DNA from 3 places in the Desulfofalx alkaliphila DSM 12257 genome. Region 3 is predicted to be linked to each of the others. Evidence: riboswitches for the same ligand, from Rfam matches in the RefSeq annotation. Region 3 holds a riboswitch; each other region holds the start of a gene.
The links. A riboswitch is a leader RNA that binds a small molecule or an ion and turns the genes downstream of it on or off. The one in region 3 is predicted to bind molybdenum cofactor.

Region 1: it holds a riboswitch for molybdenum cofactor, as region 3 does, so the genes downstream of both, BR02_RS0111730 (stalk domain-containing protein) here and BR02_RS0104705 (FAD:protein FMN transferase) in region 3, are expected to answer to the same signal.
Region 2: it holds a riboswitch for molybdenum cofactor, as region 3 does, so the genes downstream of both, BR02_RS0101940 (molybdopterin-binding protein) here and BR02_RS0104705 (FAD:protein FMN transferase) in region 3, are expected to answer to the same signal.

What each region holds. Positions count from the first base shown of each region.
Region 1 covers NZ_JONT01000030.1:2,623-8,752, reverse strand. Annotated here, with positions in the region: gene BR02_RS0111755 (NusG domain II-containing protein) at 1-159, shown strand, start outside; gene BR02_RS0111750 (Gx transporter family protein) at 219-728, shown strand; gene mobB (molybdopterin-guanine dinucleotide biosynthesis protein B) at 749-1,537, shown strand; gene BR02_RS0111740 (RIO1 family regulatory kinase/ATPase domain-containing protein) at 1,521-2,252, shown strand; gene BR02_RS0111735 (hypothetical protein) at 2,293-2,559, opposite strand; gene BR02_RS0111730 (stalk domain-containing protein) at 2,698-3,900, opposite strand; molybdenum cofactor riboswitch at 4,013-4,138, opposite strand; gene BR02_RS0111725 (alpha/beta fold hydrolase) at 4,388-5,302, shown strand; gene BR02_RS0111720 (sigma 54-interacting transcriptional regulator) at 5,291-6,130, opposite strand, start outside.
Region 2 covers NZ_JONT01000002.1:34,477-40,606, reverse strand. Annotated here, with positions in the region: gene BR02_RS0101950 (pyridine nucleotide-disulfide oxidoreductase/dicluster-binding protein) at 1-481, opposite strand, end outside; gene BR02_RS0101945 (molybdopterin-dependent aldehyde oxidoreductase) at 631-3,408, opposite strand; gene BR02_RS0101940 (molybdopterin-binding protein) at 3,474-4,499, opposite strand; molybdenum cofactor riboswitch at 4,578-4,696, opposite strand; gene BR02_RS0101935 (DUF3909 family protein) at 4,733-5,059, opposite strand; molybdenum cofactor riboswitch at 5,172-5,290, opposite strand; gene BR02_RS0101930 (hypothetical protein) at 5,595-5,837, opposite strand; gene pruA (L-glutamate gamma-semialdehyde dehydrogenase) at 5,945-6,130, opposite strand, start outside.
Region 3 covers NZ_JONT01000007.1:13,258-19,387, reverse strand. Annotated here, with positions in the region: gene BR02_RS14725 (prenyltransferase/squalene oxidase repeat-containing protein) at 1-162, shown strand, start outside; gene BR02_RS0104720 (hypothetical protein) at 315-1,130, shown strand; gene BR02_RS0104715 (hypothetical protein) at 1,167-2,192, shown strand; gene BR02_RS0104710 (hypothetical protein) at 2,185-2,973, shown strand; molybdenum cofactor riboswitch at 3,236-3,352, shown strand; gene BR02_RS0104705 (FAD:protein FMN transferase) at 3,503-4,471, shown strand; gene BR02_RS14325 (ligand-binding sensor domain-containing protein) at 4,589-6,130, shown strand, end outside.

The DNA of each region.
Region 1 (6,130 bases), on a different contig from region 3:
GATGGATTAGTCAGGGTTAAAGAAGCAGATTGTCCAAATCAAGTGTGCGTAAAAACAGGTTGGCTGAGTATGCCCGGTCAAACAGCCTTTTGTGCGCCAAATCGGTTAAAGATTACCATAAAGGGCAAATCAAATGAAGTTGACGCGTTAACATACTAATCACTGGCTTCCGGTGGGCACACCCACTATTTTGTAAAAATATTAAGGGGTGTTAGAAGTTGAATACAAAGCGTCTGGTGCTAATTTCACTTTTTGTAGCTCTGGCTATGGCCCTAAATATCTTTGAGCGTGCCATTTATATACCCTCACATCCAGGAGTGAAATTGGGTTTAGCTAACGTGATTACATTATTATCAATATTATTATTGGGATGGAAAGACGCCTTTTATGTGGTGTTTATTAGGTGTACCTTGGGGGCATTGCTATTTGGCAATCCAATCAGTTTTTTGTTTAGTATTACAGGGGGGCTGCTTAGCGCCTTAGTGATGGTTTTATTGTGGGAGTTATTAACAAAATATGTTAGCATTGTCAACATTAGTATGGTTGGGGCAGTAACCCATAATATCGGACAGCTATTGGTGGCTAGCCTGATAATGCAGGATTTCTCTGTTTACACATTGTTGCCAATATTAATGATTTCAGCATTAATAACCGGTTATGTTGTTGGCTTGATTACCAATCATGTATATAAATCTTTGGTCAACAGGAATATAACTGCGTATGGTTAGTATTTAAAAGGCTTCTAATGTTGATTAAGGAAGTGATTTTTTTGAAAGTCTTCTCGGTTTTTGGAGTTACCCAATCCGGTAAAACCACAACTGTTGAAAAAATTATTAACGAACTCTGTAAAAGGGGTTATCGGGTTGGCTCAATTAAAAATATTCACTTTGAAGGATTTGCACTGGATACTGTTGGTACTAATACCTGGCGGCATAAGCAAGCTGGGGCTGAAATGGTAGTGGCTAGGGGTTTGATGGAAACAGATGTGTTAATTCCTCAAAAACTACCCTTAGAAAAAATACTAACATTTTTTGACCATGATTATGTGGTTATGGAAGGGATTTCCAATACACTTGTCCCGAAAATTCTATGTGTCAAGAATGAAAAAGAAATTGAGGAGCGCAAAAATGATTTGGTAATTGCTTTATCCGGACGTATATCTAATGTAAAAACCACTTATAAGGGTATTCCGGTTTTTAACGCCCTATTAGATGCTGAGAGACTAGTGGATTTTATTGAGGATAAAATGAACCATTATTTACCATTTATCAATGAGATTGAGCATTGTCAAAAATGTGGTAGCAGCTGCCGAACATTAGCATCTCAAATATTAAAGGGTAAAGCAAAGAGCTCAGAATGCATGGTTAGCAATGAAGTTACTGTTAAACTTGGCAGTCAGGAAATATCTTTAGATTACTTTCAACAATTAAATATTAAACGCAGATTAGAAAAGGTATTTTCCCAATTAGACAGTTATGACCCAGATCGTGATATTACTATTAAAATAAGGAAGACGAAAAATGGAATGGCAGTCTAGGCTGGAAGAGTTATTAAGAGTAAGAATTTTAAATTACCATCGAAAATTCAGTTTTAGAAATAGAGTTTTTTTAGTGGATACAATAAACAGAGAAACAGTGAAGTCTAAATATATAATTAAGGAATATGTCAATGGAAAAGCCGATCAAGAGACTGCCATAATATGTAACCTAAGACAAAAGGGTCTTTTGGTGCCCCGAATAATTTGGAGCAACAGCAGAGTAATTATTATGGAGTATATAGAAGGAATCCTTTTGACAGATTTATTGACAAATCCCAAGACAATCCACCAATCTTGGGTTAATAGCCTTGCTAAGTGGCTCTATCATTTACACAGTACTGAGAGGCAAGGTGAATATTGTTTTTGCAAATCAGACTTAAACCTGCGTAATTTTATATTTACCGGAGATAATTTTTACGGTATTGATTTTGAAGATATATGTATTACTCACCCTGAAAGGGATTTAGGCGGTATTAGCTCATTCATATTAACTAATGATCCTATGTTTGCCCAGTGGAAATTCAAAGTCTGTTCGTCATTGGTTAAGGCTTATGTAAATGTTGCTAATACTCAATTAGATTATCGACTAATAGAATATTATTTATTGGAAGAGTTAAAGGCAACTGCATCACGAAGGGAAAAACAGCGTGATTACTTGCTAAATAAAATAAAGGAGTTAAACCTTAAAGGCAATTTAATAGTTTTCAATAATTAAACAAACCATCATTAATAATAGATGGTTTGTTTATATGGAATCAATTTTCGGGTGCGTCTCTGTAGGTGGAGTGTTGTGAATTATACTCATTTATACTTTCATATTTATTAAGTAAACCCTTATTATATTTAGCCACCTGATTTCTAATTACAGCAATATGTTTTTCCTCTGCTTTTGCAAGATCAGAAAAAAGTGCTGCCATATCTTGGTTATCACTGTCTTGGGATTCCCTCATATAACGAACGTATTGAATAAGTGCCTGTTCCTTTTGGTGTAGAGCCTCTTGTAAATGGCTAAGCGTATGCATGCCAATCCCTCTTTTCTTTAATTTTTTTAATAAGTTTACCCGATATGTTGTTTAGTATTCTTTTTATATTTGATTATCAACTTAAAAAACGCGCCCCTTCAAGCGGGGCGCGTTTAAAATGGTATCGCATCGTCATTATTACTCTTTATGGGCGTGCCAACGGTCAGAATTGGGGAAGAAAAGTGACTCGCCGTAGACATCCTTCTTGAAGTTTTCAATTACCGTTTGCGCTTCTATAGAGGTTGCATAATCCACGAACTGCATCACTAGATCATACTTAACCTGCGGGAATTTTTCCGGGTTCACCGGGATTAGGGTAATGAAATTTAGCAGTGATTCGTGTTTCTCCACCAGAACATCTAAGCTGATCTCATCCTTTAGAACAAGGTAGGTGGCCCGATCCATGAAGGTATAGGCCTGTTGTTCATCGGTGTAACGCAGGGTGGCGCTATTTCCTTGGGGACCTCCCTCCCAGACTACGTACCAATCGCCCTGGGGTTCCAGTTCTGCGGCTTTCCAAAGTTCCATCTCACCGACGTGGGTGCCGGAACGGTCGCCACGGCTGATAAACAACGACTCTGTTTCCATAATTCGATTCAAGGCTTCTGAAGGGGTCAGTCCCCTAATTCCTGCGGTGTCAGACTTTGGACCAACGATGACAAAGTCGTTATACATCAGGGGGATGCGCTCGGTGCCATAACCTTCGGCAACAAACTGTTCCTCAAGGGCCCGGGCATGCACCTGCACCAGGTCAAAATCCCCGGTTTTGGACATTTCTAGGGCTTTGCCTGTACCTGCGCCCACAAATTCCACTTTAATGCCTGTTTTTTCCTCAAAGAGATTGGTCAAGGTGCCTACAATTCCGGCGTCAATGGGTCCGATAGTGCTTGCCATTCGAATGAATGGTCCCGCACTTATATAAACAGTTCGCTCGGCTTCGTTCCACTCTACGTCCTTATCCAAAGCCTCACTGACAAAGCGCAGCGGCACTAATAAGCGCTGGTTTTTCAGCATGGCCGGCGCATCAAGCTGCACATTTTTTTCGTTTACAGTGGCTTGGTTGCTGTCCACAGGCATGGTAATAACGGATTTTCCCAGCGTAACAGTGGCCGCTTGGGCGTCCTTATCCCAGTTAACTTTAGCACCTAAGGCCTCACTAACAAACCGTATAGGAACGTAAGTTCTGTTTGTATCGGTGTCAATAAAGGCCCCTTGATCCGGAAACAATACCGACTCGTCGTTAACAACCACATTTACATCAGACTGTCCGGCATAGGCTGCTGCCGCACCAATGGAAATAAACAGTAATAAAGCCAAGATAATAGATAATTGTCTTCTCATAAAGTTACCCTCCTTATAATTTTTCTACAGGATTGTGCAATGATAACTTGTCATAAACCCCCTTTCAAATAAAAAAGATCCGGGTGACTGAAAGTAAGCCAACCGGATCTAAATTGACCTGATGAAGGCTCCTTTCCACAATGGGAGGCCTACCTGTTTCCAGGTAAACCCTGTCGGCCCGATAACCGTGGATGTGACGTATCTTTTAGGTTGAAGGGGCTCGGAGCATTATTCTATTAGAATCAAAAAATAGTAAGAATCCATAGTGATATTGTCCACAAAAAATATTCGCCTTTGCCCCAGATAATTCCTGCTAGAATCTCAAATAAATTACTTAGGTATTTTCTACCATAGAAATGGAGGTATATGAAAAAACTCGATGTCTTTTGGAAAGTATGATATTTTATAGATATCTATTCTTGCACTTTGTGAGTGCCGATTTGCCAGGCAATGTATGGTCAAGGTTGGACAGTGGGAGGGTGAGGGTTTGAAACCGGAGGGCTTTGATTTTCATTCAAATTTTATTGAAATAGCCGGGTATAAAATGCACTACTTGGATGAGGGCAGTGGAGGGGTTCTGATAATGCTGCATGGTAACCCAACCTGGGGTTACCTTTACCGTAATTTTATCCCGGAACTGAGTAAAGAGTATCGCTGTATAGTGCCTGACTTTTTAGGTTTTGGCTATTCAGACAAGCCCGCCGGTGAGGATTACAGTTTACAGGCCCAATCACAACGACTTGCACAATTTATTGAAAAGATGGAGTTAAATGAAATAACTTTAGTTGTGCATGATATTGGCGGAATTGTCGGTCTGGCATGGGCTGCGGAACACAAGCACTTGGTCAAGGGGCTTGTTATTTTAAATAACAGTGGTTCGGTACCGGAAGTTTGGGGAAAAAGCCCTTATCTGCCTCCCTGGTCTTACATAGTTCTTTGGCCGTTACGAATCCCAGTAATAGGTGAAGTGATGGTAGAGAATCTAAATATCTTACATAGGCTTGTGATGCCCTTAGCTTTTTCCAGAAGGGATGTTTTCACCAAAAAAATCCGCCGGGGATTTGGGTATCCTTATAGGTGCAAGGCTGATCGAAAGGCCCAGCTAAGTACTATTAGGCAAATTCCAATCCTTAAATCAGACCCTATTTATAGAATGCTGCTGAAGACCGGACAAATGCTTAATGGCTGGCAAGTACCTGCCCAAATTATCTGGGGACTAAAGGACCCATCTTCACCACCGAGGATTATTAAGGTATTGGAACGACTTTTACCAAACCACCGACCGTCTGTGGTACTTCCCCAGGCAGGACATTTTCTTACTGAGGAACAGCCTGAAGTTGTACTGGATAAAATCAAAGAATTTCTAAAAACAATTGATAATAGCCCCAATTTAAACACATAGGAACAACAAAATAATAAAACAGTATGCCAGACTAAACCCAAAGGCAGTGCCACCAACCCATCGGTGCTTTAGTTGAGGGAAAACTCTAAATAGGCAATACAATGTTAATAGCAGTCCTACAATCATAAGAAGGGACTGGGTAAAGTTACAGGCACTGACGGTAAGCAGGTACGGAGCTTGGCTGGCAAATACTAACTGAATAAATATGGAGTTTAATTCATCAAATTTGGCTCCTAACTGATAAGAGACATGGGAGGCAGTTAACAGCGGCACAAAAGCCAAAGACATTCTCAGGTAGGGGGTAAAATTCTTACTGGAAATATGCTTTCTTAGAAATACAACAACCACTGCTAACAGTAGAGAAAATAGCAGCCAGTAAAAAAGGTTAAATAGCAGTTTCCAGTGGTCGGGATAAAGGTTTTTCAGGCTCTCTATGGTTAATGGCGGTATCAGCATGAAGGCAAAGAAAAGCACCAGCGCTGCAATGCCCCCGTGGACGTTGGAGAGCTGCCAAATTTCTCGACCTGGTGGCCTGATGCTAAAGGTGATGGAATTGTTAGGACAGTTTGTGACGCATTTTAGGCAGAGTTTACAGTTGATATTACTGTCAATGTACATGGCGTGCAGCAGCATAGGACAGCCGCTCCGGGTGTTGCCTTTAAAGCAATTAAACGTTTGACACTTATTTTGGCAGACATCCGTTTTAGCTCGCAGTTCAACCAGTGACAGGGTGGAGCAGACGGAGAAAATCGCCCCTAGGGGGCACATATAGCGGCACCAAACATGCCCTTTATATATGAAACCGCAGGTAATAGCTGCGGCTGCAAT
Region 2 (6,130 bases), on a different contig from region 3:
CTATGACATGGGAGGGCAGCATCCACTCCGGAAAATCCCTTACCCTTCCGCCCAATACTCCCTTTTCCTCAAACAGCGTAACTTGATAGCCCTTCTTAGCCAGTTCAAAGGTTGCAGTTAAACCGCTTAAACCACCGCCTATTACTGCCACCCTTTTATTCTTGCTTGGTGCAGGCACTATATTAGGCGGTTTTACCTCACTTAATTGAATGCAGGTTTTCTCCAGGGCAGCTATGGAAAGGGCATCCCCAACCTCTTTGCGTTTACATACCTCTTGGCAGGGATGGTCACAGATTGAACCGATGATTCTGGGAAAGGGAACTGACTTTCTATATATATTCATCGCTTCATCAAAGCGGCCTTTTTTAACTTCCAACATAAATCTTTTTACGTCCACATGAACAGGACAGGCAGTGGTGCAAGCCGGGGGGTGTTCCTGAATACATTTTTCTTCGAACTCAAATATCCGTTTGTGATCCATGTTATCCCACCTCAATACCGCAATAAGTATATAAAGGGCGGACAATATCGTACGCCACTACAATCCAACCATGCCGGTGAAAATAACTTTTTCAATTATGGTAGAGGGCGGGCATGAAGGCCCGCCCTCTACATAGCAAGTTCAGTATTTTAGAAATCAGGGTTTTTAATGGGACGTCTTACCACCGGTATTTCTTTACCCTGCAGGCCTGCCAATATCTTTTCCGGTAACGCCGGCAGCTGGGTTATACGTACACCGCAGGCGTTGTAAATGGCGTTGCAGATGGCAGCATGGGGCGAAGTCAGCGGCAATTCACCCACGCCGGAAGCACCAAAGGGACCGTGCTTGCGGGGGAAGTTAACGTAGATGATTTCCATGTTGTCCGGAACATCCTTAATGTAAGGAATACCGCAGGCACGCATGGTGGTATGCTTTTCCAAGTCCTCAAAGTCTTCGGTCAGTGCCAGGCCAATGCCCTGGGCCAAGCCACCATATATTTGTCCGTCCAATACCGTTTTGTTGACGATTTCTCCCACGTCAGCAGCTAAAGTCATCTTAATGACCTCAGTCTTGCCGGTGGTGGTATCCACTTCCACCTCTGCTAAGAAGACACCGTACATGTAATTGGAGAAAGGCTTGCCCTGGCCTTTTTCGTCGCATGCGGTGCAGTTATCCGCAGCAGTGCTCCACTGGCCCACATACTTTAGCGGTATGCCCTTTGCCACCGCTTCGTCGTAAGTCATGTAACTTCCGTCATCTTTCTTAAGGGCGTTAAGCAATTGCTCACAACCGTTAATTACAGCATTGCCGATAACCACCTGTGAACGGCTACCGCCGGCAGGGCCGCCGGCAGGGGCTAAGTTCATATCGTTCATAACCAGCTTAATCTGCTCCGGCTTAATACCCATGGGACGCAGTGCTTCATGGGAGGTGGCCAAGAGGCCCATATCTGCACCCTGTCCGTGATCCTGCCAGTTTGTACTTACCTGAACCCGACCGTCGGACAGCAGTTCCACCCATACTTCCGCTCCATCTACACCGTCCAAGCCGCAGCCATAGACGCCGACAGATACGCCAACACCACGTTTTTTCTCCGGTGTAGAAAGCTTTTTAGCATTTTCCAAAGCTGCTTGGTATTTGGGCCGGATGGCATCAATCAATGCGGTCATAGAATATACTTCCGGCTCATGGCCAGAGGGGGTAGTATCTCCGGGACGATAAGCATTAATATATCTCAGCTCCAGGGGATCGATGCCCAGCTTTTCAGCCAATACGTCCATTAAAGTCTCTGAGGCAAAGAAGCTCTGGGGTGATCCGTAAGCCCGGAAGGCTGAACCCCAACAGTGGTTGGTGCAAACGGTGTAGCCAACACCTTTAATGTTAGGAATACCATAGCCGGCACCGATAAACTGAGCACCGCGCAGGGTCAGCAGGTCACCAAACTCTGAGTAAGGACCGTGATCCACTGCCCAGTTGGCTTCCATGGCAACAATCTTGCCGTCTTTTTTAGCACCGTACTTAATATCAACAAAGAAGGGTGAACGCTTTCCGGTATAGGTAATTTGTTGATAATAATTGAAGTTTAAGAAACAAGGCTTCCCTGTGGCCATGGTGGCAGCACCAACCAGGGCCTCAATGGTGGGGCTAAACTTATACCCAAAGGTACCGCCTACCCCGGGGAATTGAGACAAGAACAGGTTTTTACCAGGCTCTAAACCAAGTCCTTCACCGATCATGGCTGCATGCAGGTCCAGACCGATACTTTTTGATAAAATCTGCAAATTGCCGTTTTCATCGTAGTAAGCGGCAGCAACGTCAGGCTCAATGGGCAGGTGGGGCTGACGACCGACATACAGGTCTTCCATTGACACTACCACATCTGCTTCTTCCATTACTGACGCCGTATCTTCACCCTTTATATTGTCTTGCTTGTAATAAACATTGGGTGTGCCGGGGTGAATTTCAATGGCATCGGGCTCCATTGCCGCAGGGGCACTCATGTAGGCCGGCAAAATTTCCAACTCAACCTTAACCTTTTCTACAGCGGCTTGGGCATTTGCCTCGGTATCTGCACAAACGATGGCAATGGCGTCGCCAAACTGAAATACTTTTTCATCACATAAAATGGGGCGATCATAGCTGTCCCCTTTGTTGTTTGGAAAGTTCAAGCCGTTAATCCGGTTTCTGCCCTTAATATCTTTATGGGTGACAACTTTATATACACCTGGCATTTTTTCAGCTTCAGAGGTGTCGATGGATAAAATTTTTGCATGGGAAACTTGTGCCTGAACCAACTTTAACTGCAGGGTTTCGGGCGGCATTTTTAGGCCAAAATCGGAGCCAAACTCAATTGTACCGGTAACTTTGCCAATGGCAGAGGGGCGCGGATAGTCAGTGCCAAAAATTTTGCCGTCGGCAGGCATTTTAAAGTCTAAGTCTTCAGCGGTAATTTCGCCGCGCATAAAGGCAGCCGCAGCCATCACGGCATCAACTAAGGGTATATAGCCGGTGCAGCGGCAAACGTTTTTATGTTTTTGGAACCAATCTCTTACTTCTTCTCGGGTTGGGGATGGGTTTTCGTCTAAGAGTGCCTTAGCAGACACAATAAAGCCAGGTGAGCAGTAACCGCACTGGGCGCCACCGTATTTCACCCATGCCATTTGTAAGGCGTGCAGGTTAGTGGGAGTGCCAATACCTTCAATGGTAGTGATAATAGACTCATCAGGTAAACGCTTCATTTTGTAAGCACAGGATAAAATTAGTTTACCGTTTAAAATTACTGAGCAAGCACCGCACTGGGCTTTACCACAACCGACCTTGGTTCCGGTTAGACCCAGTTGGCCGCGCAGCACATCCACCAGCATAGATTCCGGGTCGCATACGACAACTGTATTTATGCCGTTGATGTTGATTTTCTTTTTAATCACTTGACCACACTCCTTTTATTATTTAATTTAAGGCTATCGACCCTAAATTTTTCTAGCAGATTGTTTTACAAGCTTTTTCCAAAACCACAGTCCGGATATCTACACTCTTTACAGTTAACACAGAGTCCCCCATGGCCCAGCTTCACAATATCCCTGCGGCTTAATTCTTCCCCTGCCAGGATGCGGGGCACCACCAGATCAAAGATACTGCTCTTGCTGTACATTACACAGCCCGGCAATCCCAGCACAGGTACATCGCCTATATAGGCCAACATAAACATAGCCCCGGGCAAGGTGGGGGCACCATATGTAACAATACGCCCGCCCGCTGCCCGAATACCTGCAGGTGTCACGTCATCGGGGTCCACAGACATGCCTCCGGTAACTGTAATCATTTCAACCCCCTCTCCCAATAACCGGTTTATAGCGTCAACTATCATGTCTGTGCTGTCAGACACAAATATTTGTCTGCTTACAACACTTCCCCAACTCTCTATCTTCTTCATAACCACAGGGCCAAATTTATCTTTAATCCGCCCGTGGTATACTTCGCTGCCGGTGGTAACAACGCCGACTTTTAATGACTTAAATGGTTTAACCTCAACCAGGGGATAGTTTGTTTGGCATATGGACTCAATTTTACATATTTTGTCTTCTTCAATAACCAGGGGAATGATTCTGGTGCCTGCCAGCACCTTACCTTTTTCAACTATTTGATTGGTATGTAAAGTTGCAAACATCACTTCTTCTAATTCGTTAATGCTGTATAGGGCATCAACATTTACTTTAAGGAGGCCCTTTTCTTCGGCCAGCAAACTTACTTTACCTTCTTTGGGTTCCGTGAGGCTTATGCCGCTGCCGGCAGCCGCCTTTGCAATTCTCAGCGCTGCGTCATCCTCGTGCAGCAGCCCATTGTTTATTTCCCATACATATATATTTTGCTTTCCTATATCCAACAACTTCGGTATATCTTCAAACTGTATAATGTGCCCTTTTTTAAATGCCCTGCCTTTAAATTTACCCGGGACAATTTGGGTAATATCGTGACAGAGAACCATTCCAACCGCCTCTTGCACCGGTACAACTTTCACTGCTCCATCCCCCTTTTTTAACAATAAAACCAGGGCGCCGTGGAAGGGTTAAAACAGCGCCCTGGTTTATTTATAACCAGTAAATACTACTGTACTCCTTTCCACGCGGGAGGCCTAACGGTTTCCCATTAAACCCTAACGGCTTGGCTTTCTTATCGAAGGCCTTAGAACTGCCAAGCTCGGAGTCCATATTAAATTGTGCCACAAATCTATGCTTTATAAATAAAACTATTTTATTCCCTTATTAAACCTAATTTCTTGGCTAACTCACTCACCCTTTTGCTCTCCATATCTAAAACAACAGCCACAGAATCGTTGCCTTCTATTTTTAACTTTAAGAAAGACTTTTTCTCCCATTCAAAACCGATATAATAGAGGAGGTTTTTATAGTTTTGACTTGATGTGCTGATCACTAAATCACCCTTTGGACTAAGACCGTACTCAAAAAAGTAAAGCTTGCAATTATAGTTGTTTTTTAATAAAACCTCTTGTTCATCTGTAATTTTTTGTAACCTTACACCTTCAAGATGTGATTTGACTCTTTCAATGACCTCTTGCACCACTATTACCTCCAAGTTAACTACTAAACAGCCATCATCGGCGGGCTTCCGGCTAGGTTTATAAAAAGCCAGGATCACAGCAAAGAAGCATGTAATCCTGGCTTTTTAAACACCAAGTATTTACTTTACTCCTTTCCGAACGGGAGGCTTAACGGTTTCCCATCAAACCCTAACGGCCGAAAGATCATAGTATAATACCTTAGATCTGACGGCTCGGAGACTATTAAGTTATATTAATAACGTAGCAAAAAGCGTACCAATAAAAACAAGCTATCCAATTGGATTTTTAGTGCTATACCAGGAAAGTGTTACATTTTGGTATAACAGTGTTCTTTTTTGGGATGCTTTTTGTTCCAAAAGCACATGGTTAATGCCTTATTCTATTCTATGTTAATAAGCATATTCCTTCATGAATAATTGTTTATTAGGAAAAAAAGCCCCATTAGGAGGGTGCGTCTTTGAGCATAAGGGGACTCCTAAATGTGTCACTGACATAAATATAGTCGGCTTTATCAATGACAATACCTGTTGGGTTCTAAAACTGCGCCTTTAAAACTTGCCCGTCTACATGCCCGGGAAATCCGTTCCCGGCAACTGTATATACCTTGCCATCATAAATCATTCGTATAGCGTGGTTGCCCGTGTCAGTGATAAATATCGCACCATCAGGAGCAATGGCAACACCCCGCGGGCGATTAAATAAGGCTTTGTCTGCATCACCGTCCCTATATCCATTGATGGTAGAAAAACAACTAACGCATAACGAAAAAGACCACACAGGAGAATAAGAAACTCCTATGTGGTCTTTATTGCCCGCTTGAAGCTGTCCATTAAAGTTTTTCTTCAATCCCTAAGTAAAAGCTTCTTTTGGGGCTTTTTTTGTCTTTAGTACTTTTCTGATATTAACTTCGGTTGGGTGAAGTGGAGCAGATAATCTCTCCCACCGGCCTTGGAGTCAGTGCCTGACATTTTAAATCCGCCAAAGGGATGCACCCCTACCAAGGCACCGGTGCATTTGCGGTTAACGTAGAAGTTGCCCACATGAAACTCTTTCTTTGCTTTTTCGATTTT
Region 3 (6,130 bases):
AGTTCAGAAATGATACCAAGTGAAATGGCCACCGGCCAGGCACTGTTGGCTATAAACGATTACCTTACCGGTCAGTCAATATATACTAAACTGCGATTAGAGAATAGAACTGATGATGATTTACAGCAAGCCATCGGTCATCCCACCGAAGGTAAATATTAATCCCCCTAAACGGGGATTTTTTTGTGCAAAAAAACACCACTCTCCCAATGTAAAAATATAAGGAACCAAAAAGCTATTAGAACATAATATACCATAGAGCAGGTAAAATTTACCATTTATGGACTGCCAAAAATTATTGGGGAGAGATGGAAATGAGTAATCATACTTCAAAGTCCTGTAAACCTTACAAATGTTGCAACATGATAGTAAATCAAGAGGCCACAGCCACTGTAACGAATACGCAGGAAGTTACACAAACAAATAATAATCAACAGACTGCCGCCATAGCCGATGCACAGAATGGAGGCAACGCATCTGTGCAGCAAATAAACCACCAAACTAACAGCAAAGAACAGGTGGGGATAGCAAGTGCTAGGAATGTGGTATGTAAAGATTACTCCGGCAGTAATGTTAATCAGAAGTCAGAGGCTGCCGTTGAGCATCAACAGAATGCGTCACAACAAAATGATAACGGCCAGGAAGAAGCAAGGGCAACAGCCAGTGGCGTGGGCTCTACAGCCACCGTTATGCAGCAAAGTGAACAAACCAACTCTGATTCTCAAGTAGGAATTTCAGAAGCGGAAAATGTCTTAGGTGATAGTTGTAAAAGCCCAATAGTAAACAGCATAGTAGACGATACAAAGCGAAAGTTAAAATCAAACGGAAAGAAAAATGAAAGTAGACGTATAGTTAACAGTGAAGCAGTTATAGCTATTAATGGGATTAGGTTAGTGGTTACCATAAGCGAAGATAGGCAAACAATACAGATACAAGCAGATAGAAATGGGGTAAATATTTTAAATGAAAGCCGGAAGGTTAGTTCAAAAGTAAAAAGTTTAAAAACACATACCAATGCAAGGGAAAATAAGATTTTAATTACCACAGAAAATGAATTGGACATGGTAAAGGTAGAGTTGAATAAAAATGGGGAGATATTTGTGAATGACAATAAGGTAGCAGCAATATAGCACCACCATTTGTATACTAAAAAGGTGGGATATAGAATGTCTAAAGCTTATAAAATTACTGACATCAATAAGAATATGTGTTATCGCACTCCGGGCAATGCGAAAATCCAATGGAAAAATGACTGTATAGCGGTGTATGATTCTGAAAATAATAAATGGAAAGTTTTTGGTATACCTGTAAAAATTAAGGATGGCACCGGCAAGACAGAGGCTTTGAAAAGCAAGAATGCATTGTTTCGGCTAAATGATGATAGCAAACTATTAATTATGACCGATGGTCACATTAAAAGGGTTAAATTGTTTCACCCCAGGACACCGTTATGTAAGGACACACTGCAGGGCATAGATCCCTGTGACACTACTGTATATATTAATGACGGCTATAAGAAAATAGCCGGCCCGCCAATGTCATATTATTTAAGATATTGTAATACTGTGGTTAATCAACAAGCCCAAGCCATAGCAAATCAAAATCAAGAGGTTAATCAGTTAAACATTGCTGAGCAGAATTTGGCTCTTGCAGTTGCAATAGGAGAAGGGTCTGTGGCTGAAGCGCTGCAGATATCTGAACAAAGCAACATAAATAGTCAACAGGCAGAGGTAAGGGCTGTAATTGCAGATTCTAACCCTTGCTGTCCGGAAAGCAGCAATGATACTAATGAAGATATTAATCAAAGTCAAAATGTCTCTCAACAAAATGTTAGTCAGCAAAGTAACTCAGTGGCAATATCCATCGGTGGGGGAGAAGCAACAGTATTTCAGACAACTGTTCAAATGAATAACAATTTACAAAATGCTTCTGTGTCGGCGGATAAGGATAACATACAAAAACAAAACAATGATCACTGTAAATTTACTAAAAGGGCACAGGCAGGGGCAGAACCGGACACTATGATAATTGTGGATATTGTTAAAGGTACACAAAATTTAAAAGTAAAGGTACACAAAAATGGTGAGGTATATTTAAATGGGCATAAATTAGATATTGTTCTGCAAAAAAGTATCCATGAAACTTCCCCTTCTTCCGATCACAGTAAAAAAGGGGGAAACAAGGATGACTAATACTATTAACCATGGGGTCAATGGGGAGAGTTCACAGGAGCAAAGTGTTGATCAATTTAATTACAGTAACCAATTAGCTGCAGTTGCAATTTCAGCCGCCGGAGGAAATGCAAGGGCAGTACAAAATTCAATTCAAGAAAATGCAAATTATCAAAAGGCTGTTTTAAATGCTGAAAATATAAATGGTATTTGCTACTTAGGCAATCAAGTAAATCAAAATGCAAATGCCGAGATCAACCAAAACCAAACAACAAATCAAGAGCAAAGGATCTGCCAATGTGCTGCCCTGGCGTTAGCCTTTTTTGAAGGTTCCCAAGCAGTGGCGCGACAAAGTAATGAACAGGATAATTTTAATAAGCAAAACGGGGAATGTTCTTCCGGTAATACAAACAATAATGATCTTGGCGGGTCTACATCCACACAGTTAGAGGCCAATAACAATGATAATAAACCAAATGATACGATAACGGTATGTAAAGATATTAGAAGTACCGGAGGGACTGCCTCCCTGGATCCGTTCAGGATATTGGTAACCCTAAAACAAAACGGTGAAACCATAGGCATTGAGGCTGATGAAACAGGAAAGGTGAAAATGAATGGAATTGAAGAAGCACAAAATAATTTGGAAAGGCTAAAAGAAAGAGCTGAAAATACAAATTTAAACAGCGCCGTTGACATGTATATTAATATTAATTATAGAGATGAGATTTTAGAAATTCGCTCTGATGAACAAGGAAGAATCTTTATTAATGGAAGGGAAGTTGAAGTAGCTAATTGTTAAATGCTTATAAAGTTGTTATAGCACCCCCTAACTTTTAGGGGGTTTTAGTTTATGTAGTATTACGACCAATGATGTGCATTTAAAGCATAATATATTTTCAATCTACAAATAACTTAAAATCCAAACATTAAAAAACTTATTATTTAAAATCGGGAAAAATAATAGATTAATTCCGACAATACTAAAATAATTGTCGGAATAAGGTGTATACATTATGTTGACTTAGTTGTTATGTAGTTGATAGTATATTTTAACAAAAGCAAATAGTATTAAATTCCGAGTTAGCAACCTAAGGCTATGCTGCTATGGGACCTAACCGCCGGGTATAAGTGGAAACGTTTATGCCTCCCGTTTGGAAAGGAATTTGTGTAGCGTTATTAAATGGCTTGGTTTTCCTTGCGGGAAAAGCAAGCCATTTGCTTTTTCGGAGGTGTATTATTAATTGCAATGCTGGCGTTGTGTATTATATAGTTTTTTAATCCTGCTTACTATGCTTTGTTGTATGGGCTGTGGATCAAATTCTACTCAATTGCAGGAGTTTAGCGATGAAAAATTTATTATGGACACCTTAATACAGATCACTGTTTTTTCTGAAAATGAGCAGCAGGGGAGTAAAGCATTGCAAGATGCGTTTACTGCCTTTGAGCAGATTAATAAGTTAGCTGACAGGTTTACAGATGATCAATCAGACTTAAGTGATGTTAACAAAATTAATCAAAGTGCCGGTATTGGCCCTGTGCAGGTTAGTGATCATACAATAAATATGCTAGAGCGCTCAAAGTATTTTTCTGAAATATCTGACGGTGCCTTTGATGTTTCTATTGCTCCGATAATGGACTTGTGGGGTTTTGGTAGTAATTGGCGTATTCCAAGCCAAGATGAGCTCGACAAAGCCTTAGACCAAGTGGATTACAGGAAAATAGAAATTGATTGTTTAAATGATACTGTTATTTTAACCGAGCCGGGTATGGGCCTGGATTTAGGTGGGGTTGCTAAAGGCTATGCCACAGATCGGGCGGTAATGGCTCTCATAAATAACGGAATAGAGCATGCCTTGATTAATGCCGGAGGAAATATCTACGCCTTGGGCACTAAACCTGATGGATCCCTTTGGCAGGTGGGGGTACAAGACCCTCGCGGTAACGGAATAATTGCCATAATATCTGTCAAGGATAAGGCAGTGGTAACCTCCGGTGACTATCAAAGATACTTTATTCAAGGAGGTGTACGATACCATCATATTTTAGATCCGTCCACCGGCCAACAAGCTAGAGATGTAATACAAGCTACTGTTGTAAATGATTCAGCAACCGATGCAGATATTTTATCTACAGCCATCTTTGTACTGGGTCCGGAGGATGGGGTTAATATTGCCAAAGAAGTGGAAAATACAGAGTTAATTATTATAACTCCGGACAAGCAATTGCTATATACGGACAAATTATCTAATCAATTAGTATTCACAGGAAAAGGCGAATATCATCCTATTGCCAGATAATTATTGAGGAGGGTTAGTTTTTAAAATTTTAATCTAACTAGCTATTTAAATGTCGGAATTGTCACTATTTAATTCATCAAAACCCAAGGTTAATAAAGAAAGGTTGGGAGGAGAACGGTGAAAAAAAACAAGTTATTTAAGAAACTTAGTATTTTTGTATTGATTGGATTTCTCTTATCAACTTTAATCGGTTTTGTTCCACAGCAGACTAAAGAGGCATTAGCCGCCGCACCGGATTTGATTATCACTGGGACAGGCCTAGAGCAGGATGTTATGATATATGCTTCTGATTGGGACAACTACCAGATGGTTGAACGAATTTATTCTTCGAATAACTCTTTTGGTACCCATCGAATCCAGAAAGTAAGAGGGTATGATCTGTTTGAGTTGATAGGGGTAGGCAACCTTAAGACTGACCAAGATTATCTAGTTAAGTTCATTGCGTCTGATAATTTCAGTAGTACAAGATCAGTTAGTAATTTGCTGGATTTATACACATACCCTGATTTTGGAATTGACAGTGAGCAAAGTGTAATGCCCACACTGGGATTCTACAGTGTTGAACTGTTTACTTCATCCCAAGACAGTCTTAGTCCACCAGTTACCTATGCAGACCTTGAACTTTCTACTGACAATGGTGCCCCTCGGTTGTATTTAGGACAGCAAAAGGGGAATATCCACGATCAGAACCATAGCGACTTTGTCAGTAATGTAGTTCGTATCGTGGTTGGGGAGGAACGCCCTGCTGACGACCCTCCGCCTGGGGACAACGACTTTGCTGACAGTCCCTATAAGCATATCAGCTATTCGGGTGCACCATACAACATTGATGCGATTACCGGTGCCACCTTCACTGTGGAAGGTCCCGGTGTGACTTCTTACCGTGCACTGTCTCTGGTTCAGATTGAAGAGACTAACGCTGGGCTCTATCGAGACACATACACCGAGAGAATTGGTGACCAGGTGCTTGAGAACAGCTACGAGGGCATAAAGGTTTCTTATATCCTAGATAATTTCGTTAAACTGCGCAGCGACATAGGCAATATTGTTTTTAAGGACTACCAACGTAAGACCATTGCCGAGTATACCCTAGAGCAGGTCAGGGATGAAGCCAGGAAGATGATTGTAGCCTACGGGGTTAACGAAGTACCTCTGGTCTATACTGACTATGCAGGCTACATTCCAGAAAAATATAACGATGGTGGTTGTTTTAAATTGGTGTATCACGGGGATGCCGGTGACCCTCCCACCTTCTCCAATGTAGCCTATATCTACGTTGAGGAGACTGAACGGCCGGGTTATGAACATACTGATAATCCTCCCTATGATGATCCTAAGTTTATGCAGTATGTCTTTACTTTAAGCGGCAGTGGTCTGGGTAAGGAAGTAAACTATACCGTGGCTGATCTAGAGGCCATGACCGAGTTACACGTGGAGAAAGAGTACAGTCTCTCTAACAGTTATTACTACTGGTACTACAACACTTACAAAGGTGTGCCCCTTTGGGACCTGCTGATAAAGTCCGGGCTCGATCCTGACATCGACGAAAGCACTCCTGTGCATTTTATTGCCGCAGACCACTACAACATTCCACCCATGACGGTGAGAGAAATCAAAAATCATCACCTCTGGGGTTACTACGAAAAAGACCCCACTGAT